One region of the Streptomyces sp. NPDC127108 genome, then DNA from elsewhere that is predicted to be linked to it. Evidence: riboswitches for the same ligand, from Rfam matches in the RefSeq annotation. Region 1 holds a riboswitch; each other region holds the start of a gene.

The links. Region 1 has a riboswitch for cobalamin ahead of ACFVHO_RS35160 (cobalamin biosynthesis protein). Riboswitches for the same ligand answer to the same signal wherever they lie in the genome.
Region 2: another riboswitch for cobalamin. It lies ahead of ACFVHO_RS29465 (ribonucleoside-diphosphate reductase subunit alpha); the one in region 1 lies ahead of ACFVHO_RS35160 (cobalamin biosynthesis protein).
Region 3: another riboswitch for cobalamin. It lies ahead of ACFVHO_RS36995 (prenyltransferase/squalene oxidase repeat-containing protein); the one in region 1 lies ahead of ACFVHO_RS35160 (cobalamin biosynthesis protein).
Region 4: another riboswitch for cobalamin. It lies ahead of ACFVHO_RS13680 (ABC transporter substrate-binding protein); the one in region 1 lies ahead of ACFVHO_RS35160 (cobalamin biosynthesis protein).

The regions. Positions count from the first base shown of each region.
Region 1 covers NZ_JBHXTE010000057.1:496-7,482, forward strand. The annotation lists gene cobN (cobaltochelatase subunit CobN) at 1-3,265, opposite strand, end outside; gene ACFVHO_RS35155 (cobyric acid synthase) at 3,262-4,770, opposite strand; gene ACFVHO_RS35160 (cobalamin biosynthesis protein) at 4,767-5,759, opposite strand; cobalamin riboswitch at 5,882-6,021, opposite strand; gene ACFVHO_RS35165 (DUF397 domain-containing protein) at 6,141-6,458, shown strand; gene ACFVHO_RS35170 (hypothetical protein) at 6,716-6,987, opposite strand, start outside.
Region 2 covers NZ_JBHXTE010000040.1:18,629-26,094, forward strand. The annotation lists gene ACFVHO_RS29445 (cytochrome P450) at 1-46, shown strand, start outside; gene ACFVHO_RS29450 (helix-turn-helix domain-containing protein) at 78-1,049, opposite strand; gene ACFVHO_RS29455 (hypothetical protein) at 1,143-1,436, shown strand; gene ACFVHO_RS29460 (ribonucleotide-diphosphate reductase subunit beta) at 1,349-2,389, opposite strand; gene ACFVHO_RS29465 (ribonucleoside-diphosphate reductase subunit alpha) at 2,389-4,821, opposite strand; cobalamin riboswitch at 4,952-5,111, opposite strand; gene ACFVHO_RS29470 (hypothetical protein) at 5,305-5,955, opposite strand; gene mctP (monocarboxylate uptake permease MctP) at 6,063-7,466, opposite strand, start outside.
Region 3 covers NZ_JBHXTE010000064.1:39,863-47,328, reverse strand. The annotation lists gene ACFVHO_RS37010 (ABC transporter ATP-binding protein) at 1-286, opposite strand, end outside; gene ACFVHO_RS37005 (energy-coupling factor transporter transmembrane component T) at 298-1,491, opposite strand; gene ACFVHO_RS37000 (SCO2322 family protein) at 1,484-2,185, opposite strand; gene ACFVHO_RS36995 (prenyltransferase/squalene oxidase repeat-containing protein) at 2,182-3,414, opposite strand; cobalamin riboswitch at 3,530-3,668, opposite strand; gene ACFVHO_RS36990 (SDR family oxidoreductase) at 3,893-4,660, shown strand; gene ACFVHO_RS36985 (MBL fold metallo-hydrolase) at 4,674-5,732, opposite strand; gene ACFVHO_RS36980 (aldehyde dehydrogenase) at 5,926-7,404, shown strand; gene ACFVHO_RS36975 (ferredoxin) at 7,404-7,466, shown strand, end outside.
Region 4 covers NZ_JBHXTE010000013.1:156,680-164,145, forward strand. The annotation lists gene ACFVHO_RS13645 (hypothetical protein) at 1-167, shown strand, start outside; gene ACFVHO_RS13650 (nicotinamidase) at 356-940, opposite strand; gene ACFVHO_RS13655 (nicotinate phosphoribosyltransferase) at 1,019-2,356, opposite strand; gene clpS (ATP-dependent Clp protease adapter ClpS) at 2,437-2,754, shown strand; gene ACFVHO_RS13665 (DUF2017 domain-containing protein) at 2,766-3,374, shown strand; gene ACFVHO_RS13670 (amino acid permease) at 3,753-5,258, shown strand; gene ACFVHO_RS13675 (Mov34/MPN/PAD-1 family protein) at 5,367-5,789, shown strand; cobalamin riboswitch at 5,775-5,918, shown strand; gene ACFVHO_RS13680 (ABC transporter substrate-binding protein) at 5,962-6,933, shown strand; gene ACFVHO_RS13685 (FecCD family ABC transporter permease) at 7,221-7,466, shown strand, end outside.

The DNA of each region.
Region 1 (6,987 bases):
CCGAGTCCCCGACGTACGCCTCGGGCGACGCACCGGTCAGATGCCGCACCATGGCGACCATCCCGCCGTGGTACTGGAAGTAGTCGTCGGCGTCGACGAGATCGTGCTCGCGCGTATCCACGTTCTTCGCGGCGACCGCGATCCGCCGGAACGCCGTCTCCATGTCCCCCCGTGCGGCCCGCCCGTCGAGCCCCCGCCCGTACGCGTAGCCGCCCCATACCGCGTACACCTCCGCCAGATCGGCGTCCGAGCGCCAGTTCCGCGCGTCGATGAGCGGCAGCAGCCCCGCCCCGTACGCGCCGGGCTTGGAGCCGAAGACGCGGGCGGTGGCGCGCCGCCGGTCGCCGTGCTCGGCGGTGTCCTCGTCGACGTGGGCGCGCACGTAGTTGTCTGCGGCGTCCTCGTCCAGCTCGGCGACCGCGCGGACGGCGTCGTCGATCAGGCCGACGACGTGCGGGAAGGCGTCGCGGAAGAAGCCGGAGATGCGGACGGTGACGTCGATGCGGGGCCGCCCCAGCTCGGCGACGGGCACGATCTCGAAGCCCGTGACGCGGCGCGACGCGTCGTCCCACACGGGTCGACAGCCGAGCAGCGCCAGGATCTCCGCGATGTCGTCGCCCTGTGTGCGCATGGCGGAGGTGCCCCACACGGTCAGGCCCACGGACTTCGGGTACGCGCCGGTGTCCGCCAGATAGCGGGCGATCAGCGAGTCCGCGAGGGACTGCCCGACCTCCCAACTCAGCCTGGACGGAATGGCCTTGGGGTCGACGGAGTAGAAGTTGCGGCCGGTCGGCAGCACGTTGACGAGGCCGCGCGTGGGGGAGCCCGAGGGCCCGGCGGGGACGTACCCGCCGTTCAGGGCGCGCAGGATGTGCCCGATCTCGTCGGTGGTGCGGGCGAGCCGGGGCACGACCTCCTCGCAGGCGAAGCCCAGGACGGCGACGGCGGGCGGCAGTTCGACGCCGACGACGTCACGGACGAGCCCGCGCACGGCGGCGAGGTCCCAGCCGCGCTCCTCCATGCCCTCGGCGAGTCGACGGCACAGCCGCTCAAGCAGGTCGATGGCGTCGGCGGCGGTCCGCGCGGGCCCCTCGACCAGGGCGGTCAGGCCCTCGGCGACCTTGACCGCCGCGCCCGGCTCGCCGAGCAGCTGCTTCTCGTCCAGGCCGAAGTGCTCGGCGAGGCAGGCCCGCAGGCCCGGAAGCGCGTTGGCGACGCCGCCCCACACCTGGGAGGCCCGCAGGACCGCGAGGACGAGGTTGACGCGGGCCTCGCCGACCGGGCCGCCGCCGAGGACGTGCAGGCCGTCGCGGATCTGCACGTCCTTGATCTCGCACAGGTAGCCGTCGATGTGCATCACGAACTCGTCGAACGCGTCGTCGTCCGGCTGGTCGTCGACGCGCAGGTCGTGGTGCAGTTCGGCGGCCTTCACCAGCGTCCAGATCTGCGCCCGCACGGCCGGGGCCTTGGCCGGGTCGAGATCGCTCACCAGGGCGTACTCGTCGAGGAGCTGCTCCAGCTTCGCCAGGTCCCCGTACGTGTCCGCGCGCGCCATCGGCGGCACCAGGTGGTCCACGACCGTGGCGTGCCCGCGCCGCTTGGCCTGGGTGCCCTCGCCGGGGTCGTTGACGATGAAGGGGTAGACGAGCGGCAAATCGCCCAGCACGGCGTCCGGCGCGCAGCCGCCGCTCAGCCCGAGGCCCTTGCCGGGCAGCCACTCCATGGTGCCGTGCTTGCCCATGTGCACGATGGCGTCGGCGCCGAACCCGCCTTCCGACGTCGCGGTGTCGAGCCAGCGGTACGCGGCCATGTAGTGGTGGGACGGCGGCATGTCCGGGTCGTGGTAGATGGCGATGGGGTTCTCGCCGAAGCCGCGCGGCGGCTGGATCATCACGACGACGTTCCCGAACCGGAGCGAGGCGAGCACGATGTCGCCGCCGTCGACATACAGGCTGCCCGGCGGCTCGCCCCAAGTTCGGAGCATGCCGTCGCGCAGCTCGGGGTCGAGGGTGTCGAACCACGCCTGGTAGTCGGCGAGCGGCACGCGCGCGGGCGCGGCGGCCAGCTGCTCCTCGGTGAGCCATTCGACGTCGTGGCCACCGGCGTTGATGAGGGTGTGGATCAGCTCGTCGCCGTTGTCGGGGTGGCCTTCGACGGCGTAGCCCGCGTCCCGCAGGGCGTCGAGGACGCGCACGGCCGACGCGGGGGTGTCGAGGCCGACGGCGTTGCCGACGCGGCTGTGCTTGGTCGGGTAGGCGGTGAAGACCAGGCCGAGCTTCTTGTCCGCGTTCGGCTTGTGCCTCAACTGCCCGTGGCGTACGGCGATTCCGGCGACGCGGGCGGCCCGCTCGGGGTCGGCGACGTAGACCGGGACGTCGTCGGGGCCCTGCTCCTTGAAGCTGAACGGCACGGTGATGACGCGGCCGTCGAACTCGGGGATCGCCACCTGCATGGCGGCGTCCATGGGGGAGAGGGCGGCGTCGGAGTCCTGCCAGGCGGCGCGCGACGAGGTGAGGCACAGGCCCTGCAGGACCGGGATGTCGAGGTCGGCGAGGGCGCCGATGTCCCAGGCCTCCTGGTCGCCGCCCGCGCTGGCGCCGGACGCGTGGGTGCCGCCGGCGGCGAGGACGGTGGCGATGAGGACGTCGGCGCGCCCGAGGATCTCGTACAGGCCGGGGTCGGCGCCGCGCAGCGAACCGCAGTACACGGCGAGGGCGTTGGCGCCCTTGGCCTCGACGGCGTCGCAGAGGGTGTCGACGAACGCGGTGTTCCCCGACAGCTGGTGCGCGCGGTAGAAGAGCACGCCCACGGTCGGGCGCCCCTCGACGTGCGCGCGCTCCCCGTGCACCCCGTACTCGGGCATCTTCCGCGGCTCGGCGAAACCGCGGCCGGTCAGGAGCACCGTGTCCGACAGGAACCGCTCCAGCTCCACGAAGTTGGCGGGGCCGCCCTCGACGAGATAGCGCAGCGCCTCCGCGACGACACCGGCGGGCACCGACGAGTCGGCCATCAGCTCGGCGTCCGGCACGGACTCGCCGCCGAGCAGCACGGTCGGGATCCCGGCCGCCTTCAGCGCGGCGAGCCCGTCCTCCCAGGCGCGCTTGCCACCGAGGAGGCGTACGACGGCGATGTCCGCGCCGTCCAGGAGCGCGGGCAGTTCCTCGCGCACGTCGACGCGGGTCGGGTTGGCGATGCGGTAGGGCGCGGCGGAGGCGCGGGCCGCGAGCAGGTCCGTGTCGGCGGTGGACAGCAGCAGGACGGTCATGAGGGTGCCCCCGGTGCGACGAAGGGGAGGCCGGGCGGAGCGCCGGTCTCGATCAGGCGCAGCAGTGCGTCGGTGTCCGCGTGTTGTTCGACGAGGTCGCCGAGGAGGTCGAGCTGTTCCTCGCGCAGGGCGGCGAAGCAGGTGTCGGGCGCGGGCACGAACCGGCGGCCCGCGGCGCGCGCGACCTCGCCGAGGAAGCGGCGCCGGAACGCGTCGCTCTCCAGCGATCCGTGCCAGTGGGTGCCCCACACGGCCCCCACCCTGCACCCGTCCAGGAAGGGTTCCCCGCCCAGCACTTTGGCGACGCCGTGATGGATCTCGTACCCCTCGACGTGCTCGCCGAGGGCCTCTCCGACGGGCCGTGCCAGGGTCTTCTCACGCCGGAACGTGACGCGCACGGGCAGCAGTCCGAGCCCGTCCACGGTCCCGGCCCGCGACTCGACGTCGTCCTCGATCCGCTCCCCGAGCGCCTGGAAGCCGCCGCAGATCCCGAGGACGGGCCGCCCCTCGGCGGCCCGCCGCGCGAGCGCCTCCGCGAGCCCTCGCTCGCGCAGCCACTGAAGGGCGCGCACGGTGCCGCGCGTGCCCGGTACGACGACGAGGTCCGCGTCGACGAGTTCCTCGGCCCGGTCCACGAACCGCACCACGACGCCGGGTTCGGCGGCGAGCGCGTCCACGTCGGTGAAGTTGGACATCAGCGGCACCGCGCACACGGCGACGCGCAGCACGTCCTCGCCGACGGGCGCCGCCACGAAGGACTCCCGCACCGCTCCGCGCAGCGAGACGCGCAGCCCGTCCTCCTCGTCGATGCCGAGCCCGTGCCGGAACGGCAGCACGCCGAAGGTGTTCCGCCCGGTGAGGTCGCGCAGCATGTCGAGCCCGGGTTCGAGCAGCGACACGTCCCCGCGGAACTTGTTGACGAGGAAGCCCGCGACGAGCGCCTGGTCCTCGGGAGCGAGCAGGGCGACGGTCCCGAAGAACGAGGCGAACACACCCCCGCGGTCGATGTCCCCGACCACCACGACGGGGAAGCGGGCAGCACGGGCGATCCCCATGTTCACGATGTCGGTGCGCCGGAGGTTGATCTCGGCGGGACTCCCCGCCCCTTCGCAGATCACGGCGTCATACGTGCCCCGAAGCTGCTCCAGGCATCCCACGACGGTGTCGAGCAGCGCCTCTTGGCGACCCCCGTGATAGCCCCGGGCACTCATCTCGCCCACCGGCTTGCCCATGAGCACGACCTGACTCGACCGGTCGCTCCCCGGCTTGAGCAGCACGGGATTCATCAGCGCACTGGGCTCCACCCGCGCGGCCTGCGCCTGCATGGCCTGCGCCCGCCCGATCTCGGCTCCTTCACGCGTGACGAACGAGTTCAGCGACATGTTCTGCGCCTTGAACGGCGCGACGGACACGCCCTTGCGCGCCAACCACCGACAGATCCCAGCGGTGACGACACTCTTCCCAGCGTCAGAAGTGGTCCCGGCAACCAACAGCCCACCGCTCATGCCCCACCCCCGAGCCGCTGTGCCTGCCATTGCTTTTGCCCTTTGCGCTGTGTCGTACGTGCACCCCGTGCAAGGTCGACAGCCACCGCAACACCCAGGGCAAGCCACCCCACCCGCCGGGACAACTTCACGGCCCGCTCGATGTCCCCCACGGCAACTGCCCGCCCCCCACCGTTGAGGACAGGTCGATGCTCAACGCGCCCCGCGTAGGCCAGCGTGCCCCCGAGCCGCACCCCCAACGCCCCCGCGAACGAGGCCTCGACGACCCCCGCGTTGGGGCTGGGATGCTTCGACGCATCGGCACGCCAGGCCCGCACCGCCCCCCGGGGGGACCCTCCGGCGACGACGGCGAGCGCGGCGGTGAGCCGAGCCCCGGGCCACCCGGCGACATCGTCGAGCCGCGCGGAAGCCCACCCGTACCGGAGATGGCGCGGGGACCTGTGCCCGACCATCGCGTCGAGCGTGTTGACGGCCCGGAACCCGAGCAGCCCCGGCACACCCCCCACGGCCCCCCACACCAACGCCCCCACGACGGCGTCGGACGTGTTCTCGGCGACGGACTCCACGACGGCACGGGCGATCCCGTCGGCGTCCAGCGCCTCGGGATCACGCCCGCACAGATGAGGCAACCGCTCCCGGGCGACGTCCACGTCCCCCGCGGCGAGCGCGCCCCCGATGGCGCGGGCCTCCCGCCCCAGCGAGGTCCCGCCGACGACGGCCCAGGTCGCGGCGGCGGTCAGCCCGACGGAAGCGGCACGCGAGCGGCGTACGGCGAAGGAGGCGAGCACACCGGCGCCGACGGCGCCTCCGGCGCACACCAGGGTGTGCAGCGCGCCCCACCCGCGGTGGTCACGCCACAGCACCCGCTCGACGGCCCCCGCCGCACGCCCGAACGCGGCGACCGGATGCCCCCGGCGAGGATCGCCGAGCAGCAGGTCACCGAGGAGTCCGGCGGCGGCGCCGTACGCGAAGTCGCGATCGGCACACATGGGGGTCAGCCCGCCGACACGCGGCGGAGGGCTCTCGGCCGCGACGGGGCCCCGGGCGGAGCAGGGGACGGCAACGGGCGGCCGCGCATGGCGATATGTCCTCACTCAGGGTTTCCGCGCCCTGGTTCGACGAGACCGGCGGCGAGAGTTCCTGGCTCCCGGGGATCGTCGGATCACCCGGTGACAGTGGCGGGACCGCGCCGGATTCGCACCGGCTTCCTCTCCTGCCGCCGTAAATGGCTCCGGCAGTCCACCATGGCCCGCGACGCCCGTCAACTCGCTGTTGACCTGCGACGGGAGTGTGTGCGGAGGTCCACATGGACCTGCGCCCAGGGCCGGTTTACGGCTAGGCGGGCGCAACCACTCTCCGTAAGCTTGAACATGACAGCAGGAGAGCGACGCGGAACGCGAACCCGGCAGGGCGCGGTCGACTGCCGCCGGGCCCCGGCACCGTCCGACTCTCGTGACGGCAGCGGGCAAGGGGGCGGTGTGGCCGACGAGTACTTACCGGCAGTGCAGTGGTTCACGAGCAGTTACAGCTCTCAGGCGGGCGGCGAATGTGTGGAAGTCGCCCACCCGAACGACGAGGTGTGGGTCCGTGACTCGAATCACCGCGATGAAGGGCACATGAACGTGACGCCGACGGCGTGGCGCGCGTTTGTCAGGGGGGTGGCCTCGGGGAGAGTCGGGGGGAAGTGAGCTGTCCCAGCGTGCGCACGAAAGGCTGGAGACCATGGGGGTTGAGAGCAGGCAGCTGCCGCTGAGCAGGCATACCGCAGGGCCCGCCCGGCGCCTCGTCTTCGTGCTGTACTGCGCGCTCAGCGGTGTCGTCGCGGTCGTCACGGGCGCTCTCGCCTCCCTTCTTGTGGAGGGGCTCCAGCTCCGGCTCGTGGTCTGGCTGGCCACGGCCGCGGTCGTGGCGGCGGGGGCCGGGGCCGTGTGGGGACTCACGCCGCTCATCCCGCGCCGGCACGCGGAGCGGGACCGCCTGCGGACGCTCCGTCAGCCGGAGGGCCGGCGCCGGTCGTAGCGGCCGATTCCGGACGGCGGCCGCGGCGCAGACTCCGTACGAGCCAGCCCACCGCGGCAGTCAGCAGCCCGCAGCCGCCCGTCAGGGCGACGACGAAGTGCCAGGGGTTGATGTCGTGGTGCGCGACGACGCCCTGGGCGACGATCCCGGCCGGCACGAGCGCCACGACGACCACGGCGAGACACACCGACACACAGC
Region 2 (7,466 bases), on a different contig from region 1:
CACACTGCACCCGAAGAAGCTGGTCCTGCGCGCCGAACGGCGCTGACCCGGGGCCCGCGGCCGACTCGCCCCCGTCGTCAGGCGGCCGAGTCGGCCTCGGGCCCGCGGAACGTACGGCGGTAGGCGTTGGGTGTCGTGCCGAGCGCGCGGACGAACTGATGGCGCAGCGCGGCCGCGTTCCCGAAGCCGGCGCGGCCCGCGATCGCGTCCACCGTCTCGTCCGTCGCCTCCAGCAACTCCTGGGCGTGAAGCAGGCGTTGCCGCAGCAACCAGCGGTAGGGCGTCGTGCCCGTCTCCTGCTGGAAGCGACGCGCGAACGTACGCGGCGACATATGGGCGCGGGCGGCGAGCTGGTCGACGGTCAGCTCCCGGTCGAGGTGGCGCTCCATCCACGCGAGCACCTCGCCGACGGTGTCGCAGCGGGTGCGGGGCAGCGGCCGCTCGATGTACTGGGCCTGGCCGCCGTCGCGGTGCGGCGGGACGATCATCCGGCGCGCGATGGCGTTGGCGACCTCCATGCCGTTCTCCCTGCGGACGAGGTGCAGGCAGGCGTCGATGCCCGCGGCGGTGCCCGCGGAGGTGATGACCGGGTCCGCGTCGACGTACAGCACGTCCGGTTCGACGATCGCGCGCGGATGGCGCCGCTTGAGCTCCTCGGCGTGCCGCCAGTGCACGGCGCACCGCCGCCCGTCGAGCAGTCCGGCGGCGCCGAGCACGAAGACGCCCGTGCAGACGCTCAGCACCCGGGTGCCCCGGTCGGCGGCGCGGCGCAGCGCTTCGAGCAGGTCGGGCGGGAACTGTCTGGTCACGTAGGAGTCGCCGGCCGGGATGGTGATGAGGTCGGCCTCTTCGAGGCGGTCCAGGCCGTGCGCGGTGGTGATCGAGTACCCGGCGTGGGTGGAGAGCACGGGGCCCTCGGCGGAGGCGACCGCGAAGTCGTACACCGGCAGCCCCTCGTCGCTGCGGTCGAGGCCGAACACCTCGCACACGACGCCGAGCTCGAAGGGATGCACACCGTCGAGCACGACGGCGGCCACGTTGTTCAGCATCCTGCCAGTGTGCCGTAGGGCTGGCAGGAAATCGAGGTTGTGCGACAGTCCTGCCACTGCCGACGGAGGACGGCCGGCGCGAGAGTGGATGTCATGAACGCACACGACGCACTCAACACGCTGGCCGTCCTCGGAGTCTTCCTGCTCATGGCGCTGCCCTCGCTGATCGGCCACGCGCACGACCGGCGGATCGACCGCCAGCTGCGCGAGGCCGAGCGAGGGCAGCAACAGCTCTCAAGCCGGAGCCCGGCCCAGGACCCGGTGCGGAGCCCGACCCGGGGTCCGGTTCAGGACCTGACTCAGAACTCGTCGTCGAAGGAGACCGAACCCTCCACGGCGACCTGGTACGCCGACGGGCGCCGCTCGAAGAAGTTGGTCAGTTCCTGAACGCCCTGCAGCTCCATGAACGAGAACGGGTTCTCGGAGCCGTAGACCGGCGCGAAGCCGAGGCGCTGGAGGCGCTGGTCGGCGACGCACTGCAGGTACTCGCGCATCGACTCGGTGTTCATGCCGGGCAGGCCGTCACCGCACAGGTCGCGCGCGAACTGCAGCTCGGCGTCGACCGCCTCCTTCAGCATGTCCGTGACCTGCTGCTGCAGCTGGTCGTCGAACAGCTCCGGCTCCTCCTTGCGGACGGTGTCCACGACCTCGAAGGCGAAGCTCATGTGCATCGTCTCGTCGCGGAACACCCAGTTGGTGCCGGTCGCGAGGCCGTGCAGCAGACCGCGGCTGCGCAGCCAGTAGACGTACGCGAAGGCACCGTAGAAGAACAGGCCCTCGATGCACGCCGCGAAGCAGATCAGGTTCAGCACGAACCGGCGCCGGTCGGCCTGGGACTCCAGGCGGTCCAGCTTCTCCACCGAGTCCATCCACTTGAAGCAGAACTCGGCCTTCTCCCGGATGGACGGGATGTTCTCCACGGCCGCGAAGGCGGCGGCGCGGTCGTCCGGGTCGGGGAGATAGGTGTCGAGCAGCGTCAGATAGAACTGGACGTGCACGGCCTCCTCGAACAGCTGCCGGCTCAGGTAGAGCCGCGCCTCGGGGGAGTTGATGTGCTTGTACAGCGTGAGCACGAGGTTGTTCGCCACGATCGAGTCGCCGGTCGCGAAGAACGCGACCAGACGGCCGATCAGGTGCTGCTCCTCGGGCGTGAGCTTGGCCAGGTCGGCCACGTCCGAGTGGAGGTCGACCTCCTCGACGGTCCAGGTGTTCTTGATCGCGTCGCGGTAGCGCTCGTAGAAGTCCGGGTAGCGCATGGGGCGGAGCGTCAGCTCGAAGCCCGGGTCGAGCAGGTTCTTCTCACCAGTCGTCGTGGTGGTGTGGTTCGCGGACTGGGACATTACTGGCAGGCCTCGCAGGACTCGGGGTTTTCCAGGGAGCAGGCGATCGCCTCGGGGTCGGTCACCTGCTGGGGGACGGGGGCAGCGGCGGCGGCCTGGCCGGACGCCGCGCGGGCGATGCGCGTCGCCGGGCGCGAGCGCAGGTAGTACGTGGTCTTCAGACCGCGCTGCCAGGCGTAGGCGTACATCGAGGAGAGCTTGCCGATGGTGGGCGTCTCCAGGAACAGGTTCAGGGACTGCGCCTGGTCCAGGAACGGCGTGCGGTCGGCGGCCATGTCGATGAGGCCGCGCTGGGGGATCTCCCAGGCCGTGCGGTACAGGTCGCGGACGTCCTGGGGAACCCAGGTGAAGCCCTGCACCGAGCCGTTGGACTCGCGCAGCGCCTCCCGGGTCTGCGCGTCCCACACGCCGAGCCGCTTCAGCTCCTGCACCAGGTAGGAGTTGACCTGGAGGAACTCACCGGACAGGGTCTCGCGCTTGAAGAGGTTGGAGACCTGCGGCTCGATGCACTCGTACACGCCCGCGATGGACGCGATGGTGGCGGTCGGCGCGATGGCGAGAAGGAGCGAGTTGCGCATGCCCGTCTCGCCGATACGTTCCCGCAGCGCCGCCCACCGGTCGGGCCAGGTCAGCTCGACGTCGTAGTGGTCGGGGTGCAGGACGCCGCGCGCGGTGCGGGTCTTCTCCCAGGCGGGGAGCGGGCCGTTCCTCTCGGCGAGGTCGGCGGACGCCTCGTACGAAGCGAGCATGATGCGCTCGGCGATCCGGGTGGAGAGGGCGCGCGCCTCGGGCGAGTCGAACGGCAGCTTCAGCTGGAAGAAGACGTCCTGGAGGCCCATCGCGCCCAGGCCCACGGGCCGCCACTTGGCGTTGGAGCGCCCGGCCTGCTCGGTCGGGTAGAAGTTGATGTCCACGACGCGGTCGAGGAAGGTGACGGCCGTGCGCACGGTGGCGTCGAGCCGCTCCCAGTCGATGTCGCCGCTCGCCGTGTCGACGAACGCGCCCAGGTTCACCGAACCCAGGTTGCACACGGCCGTCTCACCGTCGTCCGTGACCTCCAGGATCTCCGTGCAGAGGTTGGAGGAGTGGACGGTGTGGCCCGGCTCGGCGGTCTGGTTGGCGGTGCGGTTGGCGGTGTCCTTGAAGGTCATCCAGCCGTTGCCGGTCTGCGCGAGGGTGCGCATCATGCGGCCGTACAGCTCACGGGCGGGGATGGTCTTCTGCGCGAGACCGGCCGCCTCCGCCTTCTTGTACGCGGCGTCGAACTCCTCGCCCCACAGGTCGACGAGCTCGGGCACGTCGGCGGGGGAGAACAGCGACCACGCCTGGTCGGCGGCCACGCGGCGCATGAACTCGTCGGGGATCCAGTGCGCCAGGTTCAGGTTGTGGGTGCGCCGGGCGTCCTCGCCGGTGTTGTCCCGCAGCTCCAGGAACTCCTCGATGTCGGAGTGCCAGGTCTCCAGGTAGACCGCGGCGGCGCCCTTGCGGCGGCCGCCCTGGTTCACGGCGGCGACGGAGGCGTCGAGCGTCTTCAGGAACGGCACGATGCCGTTGGAGTGCCCGTTGGTGCCGCGGATCAGGGAGCCGCGCGAGCGGATGCGGGAGTACGAGAGCCCGATGCCGCCGGCGTGCTTGGAGAGCCGCGCGACCTGGTGGTAGCGGTCGTAGATGGAGTCCAGCTCGTCGAGCGGCGAGTCGAGGAGGTAGCAGGACGACATCTGCGGGTGCCGGGTGCCGGAGTTGAAGAGCGTCGGCGAGGACGGCAGGTAGTCCAGACGGCTCATCAGGCGGTAGAGCGCGGCGACCTCGTCCAGGGCGCGCTCGGAGGCGTCCTCGGCGAGACCGGCGGCCACGCGCAGCATGAAGTGCTGCGGGGTCTCGACGACCTTGCGGGTGATCGGGTGCCGGAGCAGGTAGCGGCTGTGCAGGGTGCGCAGGCCGAAGTAGCCGAAGCGGCGGTCGGCGCCGTCGGCGAGCGCGGCGTCCACGAGGCCGTCGAGGGCTTCCGCGTGCAGGGTGGTGAACTCGGCGGTGCGGTCCGCGATCAGGCCCTCGCGGTGGCCGACGGCGACGGACTGGGAGAACGACGTGACGCCCTGCGAGGCGGCTTCCTCGCGGATACCGATGGTCAGGAGCCGGGCCGCGAGCTGGGAGTACGCGGGGTCCTCGGAGATGAGCCCGGCGGCCGCCTCGGTCGCCAGCTCCCGCAGCTCCACCTCGTCGGCCTTGGCCGAGCGGCCGCGCAGCGCGGCGGCGGCGACCCGGCCGGGGTCGGCGTCGGGGAGGTCGGCGGTGAGGTCGGTCAGGACGCGCAGCAGGGCGGTCCCCGGTCCGTCGGTGGTCTGCGCGGCCTGCTCGGCCTCGGCCTGCTTGCCGGCCTGCGCCGACTTCTGGGCCTGCGCTGACGCGGGTTCGGCGGGCGCGATGGTCACGTGGTGCTCTCCCTCGCTCGGCTCTGGGCCTTCGAGGGGGCGGGACGGCACGGACGCGCCCGCGCAGGGGCGACTCCGCGTCCACCAACCCATTCCGCGAGGCCCGGACGTCTCTGGCACCGGGACCGGACGGTCCAGGTGCGCTGTCGGCAGGTCGTCGGACTCACCGGCGCATGTTGCGGGCGCGAGCGCACAAATGCGTACCAGTACACCGTTGCGGGACAGTTCCGGACTTGCACCGGATTCCCCTGCGGCGACAGCGAGGACGAGCATACATCTTGTGCTGGCTTTCGGTGCCACCCCTAGATGTTGTGTCGGAGGGTAGCGGCGTTGTCGCGGGACGGGGCGCCCTGAACCTCAACTCGGGGGCGGGGCGTGGCATTCCAAGGGCGCGTCCGGTTGCCGCCCGGGGCCCGCTCGGAGGTGGCCGAGGCCCCGCTCAGAGGCCGCCCAGGCCCCGCTCGGCCGTCACTGCGGCGCCGTTCAGCCGCCCGCGCCCGGCGGGTCCTGGGGTGCGCCGTCGCCGTCGCGTGGGATGTCGCCGCGCTCCACCGGCGCGGCGGGGGAGGTCTTCTTCGGCAGTACGGCGTCCAGCTCGGCCGCGTCCGCGCGATGGGCCTTCTCGGCGGCGGCGCGCAGGGTGTCGCGGTCCACGAGGCCGGGGTCGGCGGAGAGCTGGATGCGCAGGCCGTGCTCGGAGCGGGCGTACTCGTGCCAGGAGCCGGACGCGTCGGTGCTGCCGGACGAGCCGGGGCCCGGCGTGCGGTACCAGCCCTTGCCGTCCTTCTCGCAGCGCTTCGCGGGCGGGTAGAGGCCTCGGCAGGACTTGTCGTCGACGGTGCCCCGCTCCACGCCGACCTTGATCTGTGCGCCCCCCTCCTTCGCCACGTACACCGCCTGGAAGCCGTCGTCCCCGAGGACGCCCACGGACTGCTCCGCCAGTGTGAACCCGTCGGCCTCGGTCACGTACACGTGCGCCGTCCGGGTCTGGGCGGCGCGGGCGCGGTCCTCCAGCTCGGCGCGGGAGGGCGTCGATCCGGCGGCGGAGCCCGGGTGCTCGGAGCCGCAGCCGGTGAGGGCCAGGGGCGCGAGCAGCAGCAGGGCGGCGGGGAGCAGGAGGCGAGGGCGCGGCATGGGCCCATTCTTTCGTACGCCGGTTCGGGGCCGGAGGCGGCACGGCGAAGGCCGCCGCGTCCCGAACGGAACGCGGCGGCCTCCAGGGTGGGCGGGAGCCCGGGACGTCAGTGCCCGGCGCCCACCTTCGGCAGTTCCACCGCCACGCCCTTGTCGCCGGCGTCCGCGGTGTAGTCCTCCGGGGACGTCTCGTCGACGCCGTCGGGGGCGCCCACGGCCTTCAGGACGAAGGTGAGGACGACGGTCACGACGACGTTCAGGACGAAGGCCGTCAGGCCGATGTAGCCGATCTCACCGATGCCCGGGATCTCCTTGGACGAGCCGCCGAAGTGCTTCTGCGTCGGCGAGGCGACCCCGTACGCGGCGACCGTCCCGTAGACCATGCCGACCGCCCATCCGGCGAGCAGCGCCCACCGGTGGAACCAGCGCGTGAACAGGCCGCCGACGAGCGCGGGCATGGTCTGCAGGATCCAGATGCCACCGAGCAGCTGGAAGTTGATGGCGACGGTCTTGTCCATGGTGAGGACGAAGGCGAGCGCGCCCACCTTCACCAGGAGCGAGACCAGCTTGGAGACCTTCGTCTCCTGGGCGGGTGTCGCGTCGGGCCTGATGAAGTCCTTGTAGATGTTGCGGGTGAAGAGATTCGCGGCCGCGATGGACATGATGGCGGCCGGGACGAGCGCGCCGATGCCGATGGCCGCGAAGGCGACGCCCGTGAACCAGTCCGGGAACATGTCCTCGAACAGCTGCGGGATCGCCAACTGCCCGTTCTCGACCTTCACCCCGGCCGCGATCGCCATGAACCCGAGCAGCGCGAGCAGTCCGAGCATCAGCGAGTACAGCGGCAGGATGGTGGTGTTGCGGCGGATCACGTCGCGGCTGCGCGAGGAGAGCGTCGCGGTGATCGAGTGCGGGTACATGAAGAGGGCGAGCGCGGAGCCGAGGGCCAGGGTCGCGTACGTCCAGGTGCCCGCTTCGCCCGGCACGAGGGAGCCGACGGGTTTGCCGGTGGCCTCGTTCGTCGCGGAGAACTTCTCGTTGGCCGCGCTGAAGATGTCGTCGAACCCGCCGAGCTTGATCGGGATGTAGATGATGGCCACCACGATCACGATGTAGATCAGGGTGTCCTTCACGAACGCGATCAGCGCGGGCGCCCGCAGACCGGACGAGTAGGTGTACGCGGCCAGCACGCCGAAGGCGATGAGCAGCGGCAGGTCCTTGATGAACCAGTTGGTGTCCTCGCCGCCGCCGACGCCCATCACGTCGAGGACGGCCTGGATGCCGACCAGTTGGAGCGCGATGTACGGCATCGTCGCGAGGATGCCGGTGACCGCCACGGCCAGCGAGAGCCCCTTGGACCCGAAGCGGCCCCGGACGAAGTCCGACGTCGTCACGTACCCGTGCTTGTGCGAGACCGACCAGAGCCGCGGCAGGAAGGTGAAGATCAGCGGGTAGACGAGGATGGTGTACGGCACGGCGAAGAAGCCGGCCGCGCCCGCCGCGTAGATCGC
Region 3 (7,466 bases), on a different contig from region 1:
CGAAGTGGGCGAGCGGGTCCTGGCCCACCGTGCCGACCACGTCGGCCAGTTCGCGGGGCTTGTGGGTGCGGGTGTCGCGCCCGGCGACGGTCACGCGGCCGCGCAGGGTGCCGCCGGTGAAGTGCGGGACGAGGCCGCTGACCGTGCCGAGCAGGGTTGACTTGCCGACACCGGAGGGGCCGACGAGCAGCACCAGCTCGCCCTCGGGGACGGTCAGGTCGACGCCCTGGACGGTGGGCCCGGCGGCGCCCTCGTACCGTACCGAGACGTCCTCGAACCGGATCATGGGGACCATGGTCATGAGGTCTTCTCCTCGGCGGCGGTACGGGGGGCGCGGGTGGCGGCGCGGGCGGGCACGGGTGCCTCGGCGGGCGGTGGCACCGGGGCCACGAACGCCGGGAGCAGGCCGATCAGGACGGCCGCCGCGGGCAGCAGCGGCAGGGTGGGGGCGACCAGCGGGACCACCCCGGGGTGCAGGGCGGCGGCCGCGGCGGACGAGTTCGCGGCGATCATCAGGGCGGCGACCGCGGCACCGGAACCGGCGACCAGCCAGGCCCGCACCCCCCACCGGTCCGGCCGGTAGCGCGTGCGCACCGAGCGCCGCCCGCCGAGCCAGAGCCCGCCGAGCGCGGCAGCGAGCCCGACGGCGAGTACCGGCAGGCCGTACGTCGTGCCGTCCGCGGTGAGCAGCCCGTACGTACCCGCGCAGACCCCCATGAGGCCGCCGAGCGTCAGGACCGCCGTGATCCTGCGCACCCGCGCGGGCACGGCGGCGGTGCGGCCGAAGCCCCGCGCGTCCATCGCCGCGGCGAGGGCGACGGAGCGCTCGAGGGCGCCCTCCAGGACGGGCAGGCCGACCTGGAGCAGTCCCCGTACGCCCTTGTCCGGGCGGCCCCGCAGGCGGCGCGCGGCACGCAGGCGCTGGACGTCGCCGATCAGGTTCGGCGCGAACGTCATCGCGACGACGACGGCCACCCCGACCTCGTAGAGGGCCCCCGGAAGGGACTTGAGGAGGCGGGCCGGGCTGGCGAGGGCGTTGGCGGCGCCCACGCAGATCAGCAGGCCCGCCAGGCGCACCCCGTCGTACAGCGCGAAGACGATGCCCTCCGCGGTGACCCGGCCGCCGATGCGCACGCCCTGCGCCCAGTCCGGCAGCGGCACCTCGGGCAGCGTCACGATGAGGTGCGTGCCGGGGATCGGCGAGCCGAGGACGATCGCGAAGACCAGCCGGATGCCGATGACGACGAGGGCGATCTTCACGAACGCGCCGTAGGAGCGGGCCCACGGCGCGGACGTGCGCCGGGCCGCGACGACGTACCCGGCGACACCGATGAGCAGCCCGATCAGGAGCGGATTGGTGGTACGCGAAGCGGCCGTGGCGAGGCCGAGCGCCCACAGCCACCAGGCGCCCGGGTGCAGCGCGTTGGAGCGGTGTGCCCGGGGCGCGAGGCGCCGCCGCGGGACGGGCCGGTCGGGGGCCGTGTCAGCCACGGCGGCGGCGGGCCTGCCAGACGGCGGCGGCACCGAGCGCGGCGATCGCCGCGACCCCGGCGAGCAGGCCGACGGAGGGACCGCCGTCGTCCCCGCCGCCCCCGTCGCCCTGGGCCGACTCGCCCTTGTCGCCCTTGCCCCCGGACTCCTTGCCGGAGACCTGTTCGCCGCAGCCCTGCTTCGGGTAGTCGGCGATGGCGCACAGCAGCGCGGAGCTGTTGTAGCGCAGCGGCTCGGCGACGGCGGCGAGCGCGTCGGCGGTGGTCCCGTCGGAGTCGACCCGCGCGCACGCCGTACGCCTCTTCGGCGGCCGCTCGCCGCCCGGGGCGTCGTCCGGCGTGCCGAAGTCGATGACGAGGGCGAGGCGCTTCTGGCCGTCCTTCGCGGGCGTGTCCGCGCAGATCGTGTCGAAGTCGGCGGCGCCGCGCGGCTTCTCGGCGCTGCCGGAGTTGGCGGACACGGCGAACCGGAAGCCCTCGACGTCGCCGTCGTCGGGCCGGGCGATGGAGGGCCCCTGTGTCGCGTACACCCACGCGCCGTCGCTGCTGCCCTCGCCGCGCTGCCAGAAAGACCAGTAGCGGTAGTCGGCGGCGTGGGCGGGGCCCCCGGCGAGGAGCGCGGCGGGCAGGACGAGCAGCGCGGTGAGCAGGGCGGCCACCGTGAGGCGGCCGCGCCCCGGGTGGCGCCGGCTCACAGCTGGTTCTTCTTCTTGCGGCCGCTGAGCAGGAAGCCGATGCCCGCGCCCGCGACCAGGCCGACGCCGACGATCCACCAGACGCTGACGCCCGAGCCGTCGTCGTCCTTCTCGTCCTTCTCCTTGGCGCCCACGGTGACCTCGCTGACCGCCTTCGGCGTCGGGCCCTGCGCGTTGAGCTGCTTGACGAGGTCGGCGCCGCCGAAGTCGCGCACGTCCATGTCCGCGGCGAGGGCGGCGAAGACCAGCTGGGCGTAGGCGGCGGGGCCGCTGTCCTTGGCCCAGGCGGCGGAGTTCTCCGACAGCCACTCGCCGGACTTCTCGGCCTGCTCCCGCTGGCCCGCCGCGGCGAGCGCGACCACCGCGTCGGCGGTGTTGCCGACGTCCGGCTGGTCCTTCGCGCCGGGCATGGCGGAGGTGAGGTGGCCGGTCTTGGCGAGGGTGTTCAGGAGGTAGCCGGTGCCGTTGTCGGCGGCCTGCTCGGCCGTGCCGGGCTTCGCGCACTTCGGCGCGGAGTCGGCCTCCTTGCCCTTCGCGGGCACCAGGCCCTGGCCGAGGGCGCCGAGCACACCGGCCGCGGTCGCGTCGGCGTTCGGGGCGAGCTTGCCGGACTTGGCGTCGGCGAGGCCGAACGCGCCGCCGTCCTTGCCGCAGTCCATGGCGAGCTTCGTCAGCGCGTCGAGCGGCGACTTGCCCTTCTGGGACTTCACGGAGGCGGGCTTCTCACCGACGGCGGCGAAGGCGCCGACGACGATGCCGGTGGAGTTGGCGTCGCTGGGCAGGCCCGGGTTGTAGCCCCAGCCGCCGTCCTGGTTCTGCACGGACTTCAGCCAGTCCAGGCTCTTCTTCACCGTGTTCGACTCGTTGCCGACGGCGTGCAGCGCCTGGATCGCGGCGGCGGTGGAGTTCGAGTCGACCTGCGTCTTGGAGGTGCAGGGCTCGCTCGTGTCCGCGCGGTACGCCGCGTAGCCGCCGCTCGCGCACTGCTGGCCGGTGAGCCAGTCCACGGCCTTCGCGGCCGGGGTGACGCCCACCGTCTTCTGCGCGAGCAGGGCGTACGACTGCCGGAACACGCCGTCGAACTGCGGGTCCTTCTTGCCGTACAGGCCGGACGGCAGCGGCCCCTTGGGGGACGGCGAGGCGTCGTCGGCGAAGGCGGCCGGGGCGGCGGCGGTGCCGAGGGCGACGACGGCCACGGCCAGGGCAGCTGCGCTGCGGCGAACGTTCATGATGCGGCGGGTGCCTCTCCCTGCGGGGGGCCGGGCGGCACGGCACGGAGGGGCACCGGGCGGCTCCGGCTCCGTATACCTCGACGGTGCCGGCCATCGGCACGATCCGATGACGCGAGCCGGTCATGCGGCGGGCGAGGCATTCCGGCTTGCCACGACGGAATCCTCGTGGCATCACGGCTGCGGGTCAGCGCCGGACTTCCACCGGCTTCCCCTCGTACGCGCATGAGACGACCCGCCCACTCTACCGGCCCGTAGCCCGCCGCCCGGGGCCCGGCACGGCCGCCCGCCGTCCCCGCTCCGGCGCGCGCCCCGGCCAGGGGCGTGCCCCCGGGCGCGGTCTGGCAGGGGCAGCCGGGGCGGCGTTACGTTGGCCTGGGCCTCGGGTTGAGGGAGTTGAGGGGGAGCACGCATGGCGGGCACTGCGACAGCGCGAACCTCTGGTCCCTGCGGGCGTGACGGTGCCCGTGTCTGCCTTGTGACCGGCGCCGCGTCCGGCATCGGCCGGGCCGTCGCGCGCCGCCTCACAGGACGGGGCCACCGGGTCCTCGGCGCCGACATCAAGGACACCGACGGCGTCGACATCCAGGTCGACCTGGCGACCGCCGACGGGCGGGCGCTGCTCGCCGACGGCGCCGCCGAGCTGGGCGGCGGGCGGCTTGACGCGGTCGTGGCGTGCGCGGGGGTCGCCGCGTTCGACCCCGTCACCGTGCGGGTCAACGGCTTCGGCGCCATCGCCACGCTCGCGGGCCTGCGGCCGCTGCTCGCCGCGGGCCGCGACCCGCGTGCGCTCGCCGTGTCGTCGGTCGCCGCCGTCCACGAGACCGACCCGGCGATCGTCGCCGCCGTCCTCGCGGACGAGGAGGAGGCCGCCGTGTCCGCCGCGCGGGCCGCCGTCGACCGCGGCGAGGGCCGGCTCGTGTACGCCTCCGCGAAGCGCGCCCTTGTCCGCTGGGTGCGCCGGGCCGCGGTCACCGACGCCTGGGCGGGCGCCGGGATCCCCCTCAACGTCATCGCCCCCGGCATCATCCGCACCCCGCTCAGCCGCGCCATGCTGGAGGACCCCGAACTCCGCGCCGCCGCCGACGCGGGCGTCCCGATGCCCCTGCACGGCTACGCCGACCCCGAACAGGTCGCCCCGCTCGTCGACCACCTGATCGCGCCGGAGAACACCCACGTCACCGGCCAGGTGGTGTTCATCGACGGGGGCGCGGACGCGGTGCTGCGGGGGGACGAGGGCTGGTGACGGCCGCGTGCCGCTACGCCCCGCACGCCACGTACGTCACCGGATCGCTCCCCGGCACGGCCTCCGCACGCCCCAGCTTCACCAGGCGCCGCAGATGCGCCTCGGCCTCCGACACCGCGATGTTCCGTGAGCCGTAGGGGATGTCGGCCCAGGGCCGGTTCCACTCCATGTGCTCGGCGAGCTGCCAGGGGGTGCGGGGCTCGGTGAGCAGGGTGCGCAGGTGGCTGAGGCGGTCCTCGTGGTGCCGGATCAACTCCTGTACGCGCGGCCGGGCTTCGGCGAAGGCGTGCTGGTGGGCGGGCAGCACCTCGGCGACGCCGAGCCGCTCGACCCGCTCCAGGGAGTCCAGGTAGTCGCCGAGAGGATCGGTGACCGTGGAGTCGTCGGGGTCCTCGTAGAGGCCGATGTGCGGGGTGATGCCGGGCAGCAGGTGGTCGCCGGAGAAGAGGCGGCCGTGTCCGTGCAGTCCGGCCGGATGGGCCTCCTCCAGGTGCAGACAGACGTGGCCGGGGGTGTGCCCCGGGGTCCAGATCGCCCGCAGCGCGCGCCCCGCGAGGGGGACGAGCTCGCCGGGGGTGATGGACCGGTCGGGCAGGGCGGGGGCGAGGCCGGGGAGCCTCGGGGTGCGGCCCGCGTCCCGGGCGGCGAGCAGCGGGGCCACGTGCTCGGCGGGGGCGCCGGCGGCGGTGAGCTTGTCCGCCATGTACCCGTACCAGCGGGCGGGCGCGTGCTCGCGGGTGCGCCGGACGACGTCCGCGTCGGCGTCGTGCATGGCGATCCACGCCCCCGACGCCTCCCGCACCTTGGCGGAGAGCCCGTGGTGATCGGGGTGGTGGTGCGTGATCAGCACCCCGTGCACGTCCCCGACGTCGGCCCCGCACGCGGCGATCCCCGCGACGAGCGTGTCCCACGATCCCGGATCGTCCCAGCCGGTGTCGATCAGGACGGGCCCGCGATCGGTGTCCATGAGATACACGAGGGTGTGCCCGAGAGGGTTGTCGGGGATGGGCACCCGAATGCTCCACACGCCACCGCCATGTGCGATCACGTGCGCCTCGCTCGCCTGCGCCATTCGCTCCCCCTCGCCGCCGGGTGCCTAGCCCCGCCGCCTCTGCCGAGCCCGACTCGGGGCGGGCGCGCGGCCATTGCCCACTATAACTAGAACTGGTATCAGTTCTGAAACGGCGTCAGAAAGTGTTCGACAAGGTGTCCGAGCCGTAGCAGCAGCCGCAGCATTCGCAAGCATCCGCAGGAGGCAGTCAGTCATGACCGAGCTCGTGGAACACGGACAGCTGTTCATCGGCGGGGAGTTGGTCGACCCGCTCGGCAAGGACGTCATCGAGGTGGTCTCGCCGCACACCGGGGAGGTGTTCGCGCGGGTGCCGCACGCCGCGCCCGCGGATGTCGACCGGGCCGTCGCGGTGGCGCGGAAGGCGTTCGACGAGGGGCCCTGGCCGCGGATGTCGCTCGCCGAGCGGATCGAGGTCGTGGAGCGGATCAAGGACGGGGTGGGGGCGCGGCACGACGAGATCGCGCGGGTCATCAGCTCCGAGAACGGCACCCCGTACACGGCGTCGGTGATGGTGCAGGCGCTGTCGGCGATGATGGTGTGGGACGCGGCGATCACCACCGCGCGCGGCTTCACGTACGAGGAGGCGCGGGACGGGGCGCTCGGGAGGATCCTGGTGCGGCGCGAGCCCGTCGGGGTGGTCGCGGCCGTGGTCCCGTGGAACGTCCCGCAGTTCACCGCCGCCGCCAAGCTCGCGCCCGCCCTGCTCGCCGGGTGCCCGGTGATCCTGAAGACCTCGCCGGAGGCGCCGCTCGACGCCTACGTCCTCGCCGAGATCGCGGCGGAGGCGGGCCTGCCGGAGGGCGTGCTCTCGATCCTCTCGGCCGACCGGGAGGTGAGCGAGTACCTGGTCGCCCACCCGGGCGTCGACAAGGTGTCCTTCACCGGCTCCGTCGCCGCGGGCAAGCGCGTCATGGAGGTCTGCGCGCACAACCTCACCCGCGTCACCCTGGAACTCGGCGGCAAGTCGGCCGCCGTGATCCTCCCCGACGCCGACCTCGCGGGCGCCGTCGCCGGCATCGTGCCCTTCGCCTGGATGATCAACGGCCAGGCCTGTGTGGCCCAGACCCGCATCCTGCTCCCGCGCTCGCGCTACGACGAGTTCGCCGACGCCTTCGCCACCGCCGCGTCCGCCCTGAAGGTCGGCGACCCGATGGACCCGGAGACCGAGCTCGGCCCGCTGGTCGCCAAGCGCCAGCAGCGCCGCTCCCTCGACTACATCCGGATCGGACAGGAGGAGGGCGCCAAGATCCTCGCCGGGGGCGGCCGTCCCGCGGGGCTGGACCGGGGCTGGTACGTGGAGCCGACGCTCTTCGGCGGCGTCGACAACTCCATGCGCGTCGCCCGCGAGGAGATCTTCGGCCCCGTCATCTGCCTGCTGCCGTACGACGGCGAGGACGAGGCCGTGCGCATCGCCAACGACTCCGAGTACGGCCTCAGCGGCAGCGTGTGGACGGCCGACGTCGAGCGCGGCATCGACGTGGCGCGCCGGGTGCGCACCGGCACGTACTCCGTGAACGCCTTCAGCCTCGACATGCTCGGCCCCTTCGGCGGCTACAAGAACTCCGGTCTGGGGCGGGAGTTCGGCCCCGAGGGCTACGGCGAGTACTTCGAGCACAAGATGATCCACCTGCCCGCCGGGTACCAGGCCGCCGGTGACGGGGGCGGTGCCTGATGGGCGACCGCTGGCACGTCGAGGTCGACCGGTCGGTGTGCATCGGCTCCGGGATGTGCGTG
Region 4 (7,466 bases), on a different contig from region 1:
GGCTCCGCGCGGTCTACCTCCGCGGCAACACGGAGCCCCCCACCCCCGACGAGGTCACCGCCGTGCTGCACCACCCCGACGGCCTCATATGGCGCACGGCGCCGGACGGGGCGGCGGAGCTGTGGCATCCGATCCGGGCGCTGCTGAGGCGCGGCGCGGCTGCGTAGCCCCCAGGCCCGCCCCTTTCCCGAAACTGGGGCTCCGCCCCAGACCCCGCTCCTCAATCGCCGGAGGGGCTGGACGGTTTCAGCCCGTCCGGCGTTTGAGGACGAGGCGCGAAGCGCCGATCAGGGGGGTCCAGGGGGCGCAGCCCCCGGTTTCGGAGAAGGGGTGGGACTGGGGCGCCCCGCGAAGGTCACACCACCGGCTTGCCGGTCAGTTCGGCCCCGGCGGTGCGGAGCTCGTCCAGGGCCCGCTGGGTGGTGTCCTCGGCCACCCCGGCCGTGAGGTCGAGCAGGACGTGGGTGCGGAAGCCCTCGCGGACGGCGTCGAGCGCGGTGGCCCGCACGCAGTGATCGGTGGCGATCCCGACGACGTCGACCTCCCGGATCTGCCGCGCCCGCAGCCACTCGGCAAGAGAGGTCCCGTTCTCGTCGACCCCCTCGAACCCGCTGTAGGCGGCCGAATGCGCCCCCTTGTCGAAGACGGCGTCGATCGCCCCGGACGCCACGGCGGGCGCGAAGTTCGGATGGAACCCGACCCCCTCCGTCCCGGCGACACAGTGCGGCGGCCAGGACCGGACGAAGTCCGGCTGGTCGGAGAAGTGGTCACCGGGGTCGATGTGGTGGTCACGGGTGGCCACCACATGCCGGTAGCAGGGGGAGGCCTGCCCGATGAGTTCGGTGATGGCGGCAGCCACATCCGCTCCGCCGGACACCGCGAGACTGCCCCCTTCGCAGAAGTCGTTCTGTACATCGACGACGATCAGGGCGCGACGCATGGCGGGTTTCCTTCAGCTAGCTGGATGAACCGAGCGTAGAGACTTCAGGTCCGTTGCGGGAGAGGGCGGACGACGTGCTCAGGCCAGGTACTCGGTGGGAATGACCGCCTCCCCGCGCGACAGCTGGGTGGCCGAGAGCGGCAGCCGCCCCCGCGCGGCCGCGTGCCGCTCCCGTACCGCGTCGAGGGGTTCACGGGCGACGACGTCGCCGCCCTTGACCAGCTCGACGAGGAGCTGGCGGTCGGCGAGGTCGGCGGGGACGGGCCCGGTCCCGATGACCTCGGCCTCGGCGACCCCGTTCGCGTCGACGCGCCGCGCGGCCCACTTGCGGCCGCCGAGGGACGACTTCCCGCCGAGGGACTTCTTGGCGACGGGTTCGAGGGGCGCCTTGGGGTCGGCGCCGCGGGCGCGGGCGACGAGCTTGTAGACCATGGAGCAGGTGGGGTGCCCGGAGCCGGTGACCAGCTGGGTGCCGACGCCGTACGCGTCCACGGGCGCCGCGGCGAGCGAGGCGATGGCGTACTCGTCGAGGTCGGAGGTGACCACGATCTTGGTGTTCGGGGCACCCAGCTCGTCGAGTTCCTTGCGCACCCGGTGGGCGACGAGCAGCAGATCGCCGGAGTCGATGCGGACGGCGCCAAGATCGGGCCCGGCGATCTCGACGGCCATCCGGACGGCCTCGCCGACGTCGTAGGTGTCGACGAGCAGCGTGGTGCCCCGGCCGAGGGCGTCGACCTGGGCGCGGAAGGCGTCCCGCTCGTTGTCGTGGACGAGGGTGAAGGAGTGCGCGGAGGTGCCGACGGTCGGGATGCCGTAGCGGAATCCGGCCGCGAGGTCGGAGGTGGTGGTGAAGCCGCCGACGTAGGCGGCCCGGGCGGCGGCGACGGCGGCCAGCTCGTGGGTGCGGCGGGCGCCCATCTCGATCAGCGGCCGGTCGCCCGCGGCGGAGGCCATGCGGGACGCGGCGGCGGCGATGGCCGAGTCGTGGTTGAGGATGGAGAGGATCACCGTCTCCAGGAGCACGCACTCCGCGAAGGAGCCCTCGACCCGCAGGATCGGCGAGCCGGGGAAGTACGTCTCGCCCTCCGGATAGCCCCAGATGTCCCCGCTGAAGCGGTACGAGGCCAGCCAGTCGAGCGTCGGTGAGTCCACGACGCCGCGCTCGCGCAGGAAGGCGAGGACACCGGCGTCGAAGCGGAAGTTCTCGACGGCGTCCAGGACCCGCCCGGTTCCGGCCACGACGCCGTAGCGGCGGCCCTCGGGCAGTCTGCGGGTGAACACCTCGAAGACCGAGCGCCGGTCGGCGGTGCCCGACTTCAGCGCGCCCTGCAGCATCGTCAACTCGTAGTGATCCGTGAAGAGCGCGGTGGAGGGGACATCCACCGGCAGCCCCAGGTCATGCTCCCCAGAGTTCATGACAAGGATGCTACCCCGCATCTCGTCACTCTGACGATTTCGGGGGTCCGTTTGTGCGCCCGGCCCTCCCGGGTGGCAGCATGGGGCAAGTGAGTAGCGCTGCTCCCGTAGAGATCACACGCCCGGACGCGGAAGAGGAGACCTTCGCGGTCCCCGAGCCGGACGTTCCGTGGATCACGCTCGTGCACAACGACCCGGTCAATCTGATGAGCTATGTGACCTATGTCTTCCAGACGTACTTCGGGTACTCGAAGGACAAGGCCACCAAGCTGATGATGGACGTGCACCACAAGGGCCGGGCCGTCGTCTCCAGCGGTTCCCGCGAGGAGATGGAACGCGACGTGCAGGCGATGCACGGATACGGGCTGTGGGCAACGCTCCAGCAGGACCGGAAGTAGCGACGCGACTGATGCCAGGACACTTCGAACCGATCCCGGGCGGCGGCGCGGCCGTCGCGCTCGACGAGGTCGAGATCTCGATCATCCGCTCGCTGGCCGTGCAGCTCCTCGAGCTGATCGGCCCGGGGGACGAGCCCGCGGGCGACGACGGCGACCCGTTCGCGGAGCTGTTCGCCGAGGGCCCGAGCGAGCCGCCCACCGACCCGGTGCTCAAGCGGCTGCTCCCGGACGCGTACGGCGGTCCCGGCAGCGAGCCGGGATCCCTGGAGAAGGCCGACGAACTGCGGGCGTACTCCGCCGAGTTCCGCCGCTTCACCGAGAACGACCTGCGGGCCCGCAAGCGGGACGACGCGCTCGCCGTGATCCGCTCCCTGGACGCGCTCACCGTCGCGGGCGAGGGCGGTGCCGTCCTGAAGCTGTCCGCGGAGGAGTCGCGCAGCTGGCTCGGCGCGCTCAACGACCTGCGGCTCGCGATCGGCGCCCGGCTCGACGTGACCGACGAGGAGGACACCGACATCCTCTACCGGCTGCCGGACTCCGACCCGCGCAAGCCGATGGTGATGGCCTATCTGTGGCTGGGCGGGCTCCAGGAGACGCTCGTCGAGACCTTGATGCCGTGACGCCGGTGCCGTGACGGCCCGCCGCCGATGTCGTGACGGTTTTCCGACGTTCGCGTGACGTCGGTTTGAAGATCACAGACGTTCGCTCAACGGACGCTCAAATCCGGATAACGATCCTGTCACCTCGGCGCCCTCTTTGGGGCGTCGAGGTTTCTTTGTCCGCTTCTTCCTGTGCCGTATGCCACATATGGCTCATTCGATCACTGTGACGGTCGTGATAAATCTTCACGACCGCTCGGTGACGCCACCCATGTCACCGGGGGCGCTAGAGGCCGGCAGACCGTCGGCGGCACTCCATCACCATCCGGGGGGATCAGGACCTGGTCCGCGGCGAAACCGCAGTTCGCGGCGCGGATCAGCATGGAGAAAGGCGTCACCATGACCTCAGTGCAGGTCGAAGAACACCACGACGGGCACGGCGGCAATGGTTCCGCGGCGGCCACGGAGGGCGCGTCCGGCGACAGCGAGGGTTATCAGCGCGGGCTAGGCGCCCGGCAGATCCAGATGATCGCGATCGGCGGTGCCATCGGCACCGGCCTGTTCCTCGGCGCGGGCAAGGCCATTCACAAGGCCGGTCCCAGCCTCATCCTCGCGTACGCCATCGCGGGCCTCGTGATCTTCTTCATCATGCGCGCGCTCGGCGAGCTCCTGATGTACCGGCCCGTGTCGGGCTCGTTCTCGGAGTACGCCCGTGAGTTCGTCGGCCCGTTCTTCGGGTTCGTGACCGGCTGGACGTACTGGCTCTTCTGGGTCGTCACCGGCATCACCGAAGTCACCGCGGCCGCCCAGTACATGCAGTACTGGACACATGACTCCATTCCACAATGGGCGTACGCGCTGATCTTCACGGTCATCCTGTACGGCGCCAACCTGATCTCCGTGAAGCTCTTCGGCGAGCTGGAGTTCTGGTTCTCGATGGTCAAGGTCACCGCGATCATCGGCATGATCCTGATCTGTGCCGGCATCCTCACCATCGGCTTCTCCGACGCCGGTGACACCGCGTCCGTCTCGCACCTGTGGGACAACGGCGGCTTCTTCCCCAACGGCATCGGCAACACGCTGATGACGCTGCAGATCGTGATGTTCGCCTTCCTCGCCGTCGAGCTGGTCGGCGTCACCGCGGGCGAGTCCAAGGACCCGAAGAAGACCCTGCCCAAGGCGATCAACACCGTGCCGTGGCGCATCGCCGTCTTCTACGTCGGCGCCCTGATCATGATCCTCTCGGTCGTGCCGTGGACGTCGTTCCAGCCGGGCGTCTCCCCGTTCGTCGCCGCCTTCGAGAAGATGGGCCTCGGCGTCGGCGCCGCGATCGTGAACTTCGTGGTCCTCACCGCCGCGCTCTCCTCCTGCAACTCGGGCATGTACTCCACCGGCCGTATGCTGCGCGACCTCGCGCTCAACGGCCAGGGCCCGAAGTTCTTCACCAAGCTCACCAAGAACGGCCTGCCGCTGGTCGGCACCACCTTCTCCGCCGCGCTGATGCTCGTCGGCGTGTGGATCAACTACCAGTGGCCGGGCGAGGCGTTCAACTACGTCGTCTCCTTCGCCACCATCTCCGGCATGTGGGCCTGGATCATGATCCTGGTCTCGCAGATCAACTACCGCCGCAAGGCCGACCGCGGCATCGTGCCGCAGTCCACCTTCCGCGCCCCCGGCGCCCCGTACACCAGCTGGTTCGCCCTCGCCTTCATCGGCATGGTCATCGTGATGATGGGCATCGACAAGGACGCGCGGATCTCGCTGTACTGCGCGCCGATCTGGGCCGCGATCCTGTGCGTGTCCTACCTGGTCCTGAAGAGCCGCGACCCGGAGGCCGCGGCCTTCAAGAAGCGCGTGCACGGCGGCCCGGCCGCCGAGGACGCCGCACCGGTCACCAAGGACTGACCCGTCCGGGGTCGCCAAGGACTGACCCCGGACGCCTCACGTCCAGCATGCGGGCGGCCCCGTACCACACTTCGGTACGGGGCCGCCCCGCTGCTTATCCTGGCCGACATGCTGACCATCACCCAGGCCCTCCACGACCAGATCGTCGCGCACGCGCGCAAGGACCACCCCGACGAGGCGTGCGGCGTCGTCGCGGGGCCTGCGGGCACCGACCGTCCCGAGCGCTTCGTCCCGATGCTGAACGCGGCCCGCTCGCCCACGTTCTACGAGTTCGACTCCGCCGACCTGCTGAGGCTCTACCGCGACCTGGACGACCGCGACGAGGAGCCCGTGGTCATCTACCACTCGCACACGGCCACGGAGGCCTACCCCTCCCGCACCGACATCAGCTACGCCAACGAGCCGGGCGCCCACTACGTCCTCGTCTCCACCGCCGACACCGACGACGCCGGACCCTTCCAGTTCCGCTCGTTCCGGATCGTCGAGGGCGAGGTCACCGAGGAGGAGGTCAGGGTCGTCCAGGCATACTGAGCGGGAGCTTTACGACCCTAGAGGCGGCAGGACCCAGGAAGCCGGTGGAAATCCGGCGCGGTCCCGCCACTGTGACCGGCCGCGCCCGCGCCCGGGAGTCAGGAACTGACCTGCCGCCTCCTCCACATGCACTCAGGGGACGCGGAAATCCCCTGGAGGAGGCCCGCACCCCATGCGTACCCGCGCCCTGCTCGCCGCGGCGGCGATCCTGCTGCCGCTCACCGCGTGCTCGTCGTCCTCGTCGTCCGACGACGACTCCGGAAACTCCGACGCCAAGGCCGCCGGATTCCCGTACACCGTCACCAACTGCGGGACGAAGACGACATACGACGCACCCCCGAAGCGTGCGGTCACCATGAACCAGCACGTGACGGAGATCCTCCTCGAACTGGGCCTGGAGGACCGCATAGCGGGGACCGCCTACCTCGACGACAAGGTGCTCCCCGAGTACGAGAAGGCGTACGACTCCCGCCCGGTCATCGCCAAGGAGTACCCCTCGTACGAGAAGCTGCTCGCCGCCAACCCCGACTTCGTGTACGGCGGTTACGCGAGCGCCTTCGCGGCGGGCGACGGCCGCTCCCGCGACGCCCTCGCCAAGTCCGGCATCAAGACCCGCCTCAACATCGAGGGCTGCGCCAAGAAGCCCGTCACCATGGACGACGTGTACCGCGAGGTGCGCGAGGCGGGCGCGACGTTCGGGGTCGGGGACCGGGCGGCGAAGTGGGTGCGCGACGCGAAGGCCGAACTGGCCGCCACCGCGAAGCAGTCCGCCAAGGGCGGCAAGAAGCCCTCCGTCTTCGTCTACGACAGCGGCGACAAGACGGCGTTCACCGCGGGCGGCCGGGGCATCGGCAACGACATCATCGAGCGCGCGGGCGGCCGCAACGTGATGTCCGACCTGGACAAGTCCTTCGGCGACGCCTCCTGGGAGACGGTCGTCGACCGCCGCCCCGAGGTCATCGTCATCTACGACTACGGCGCCTCCACCGTCGCCCAGAAGAAGAAGCGCCTCCTGGACGACCCGGCCCTCAAGGACGTCCCCGCCATCAAGAACAAGAGGTTCGCGGTGCTGCCGCTGTCGGACGTGGTGCTGGGGGTGCGGGCACCGGGGGCGGTGAAGAAGCTGGCGGAGCAGATGCGGTGAGGCCTGGGAGCGGCAACTTTCAGCCCGTCTGGCGCTCGGGCGCGAGGCCTGGGGGCGGCAAATTTCGGCCTGTCCGGCGCTCGGGGGCGAGGCCTGGGGGCGGCATATTTGAGCCCGTCCGGCGTTTGAGGACGAGGCGCGGAGCGCCGATCGGGGGCGGCCCGTCCGACCCGAAGGGACCCCCCACCCCCGGGGGCCCGGGGGCAGCGCCCCCGGTTTCGGGAAGGGGCGGGACAGGGGAGCCCCCGGCAGGGCACCCCACCCGCACCCTCCCCTACAGCCTGGTCATCACCGCCCTCGTCCTCGCCCTCGCGGCCGCGAGCCTCGCCGCACTGGCGTGGGGCTCGGTCAGAATCCCCACGGCCGACGTGGTCCAGATCCTGACGGGCAACGCCGACCCCTCCCCGTACCGCACGATCGTCCTGGACGTCCGCCTCCCACGGGTCATCCTCGGCGCGGCCGTGGGCGCGGGCCTCGCGGTGGTCGGCACCACCCTCCAGGCCCTGGTCCGCAACCCCCTCGCGGACCCGTTC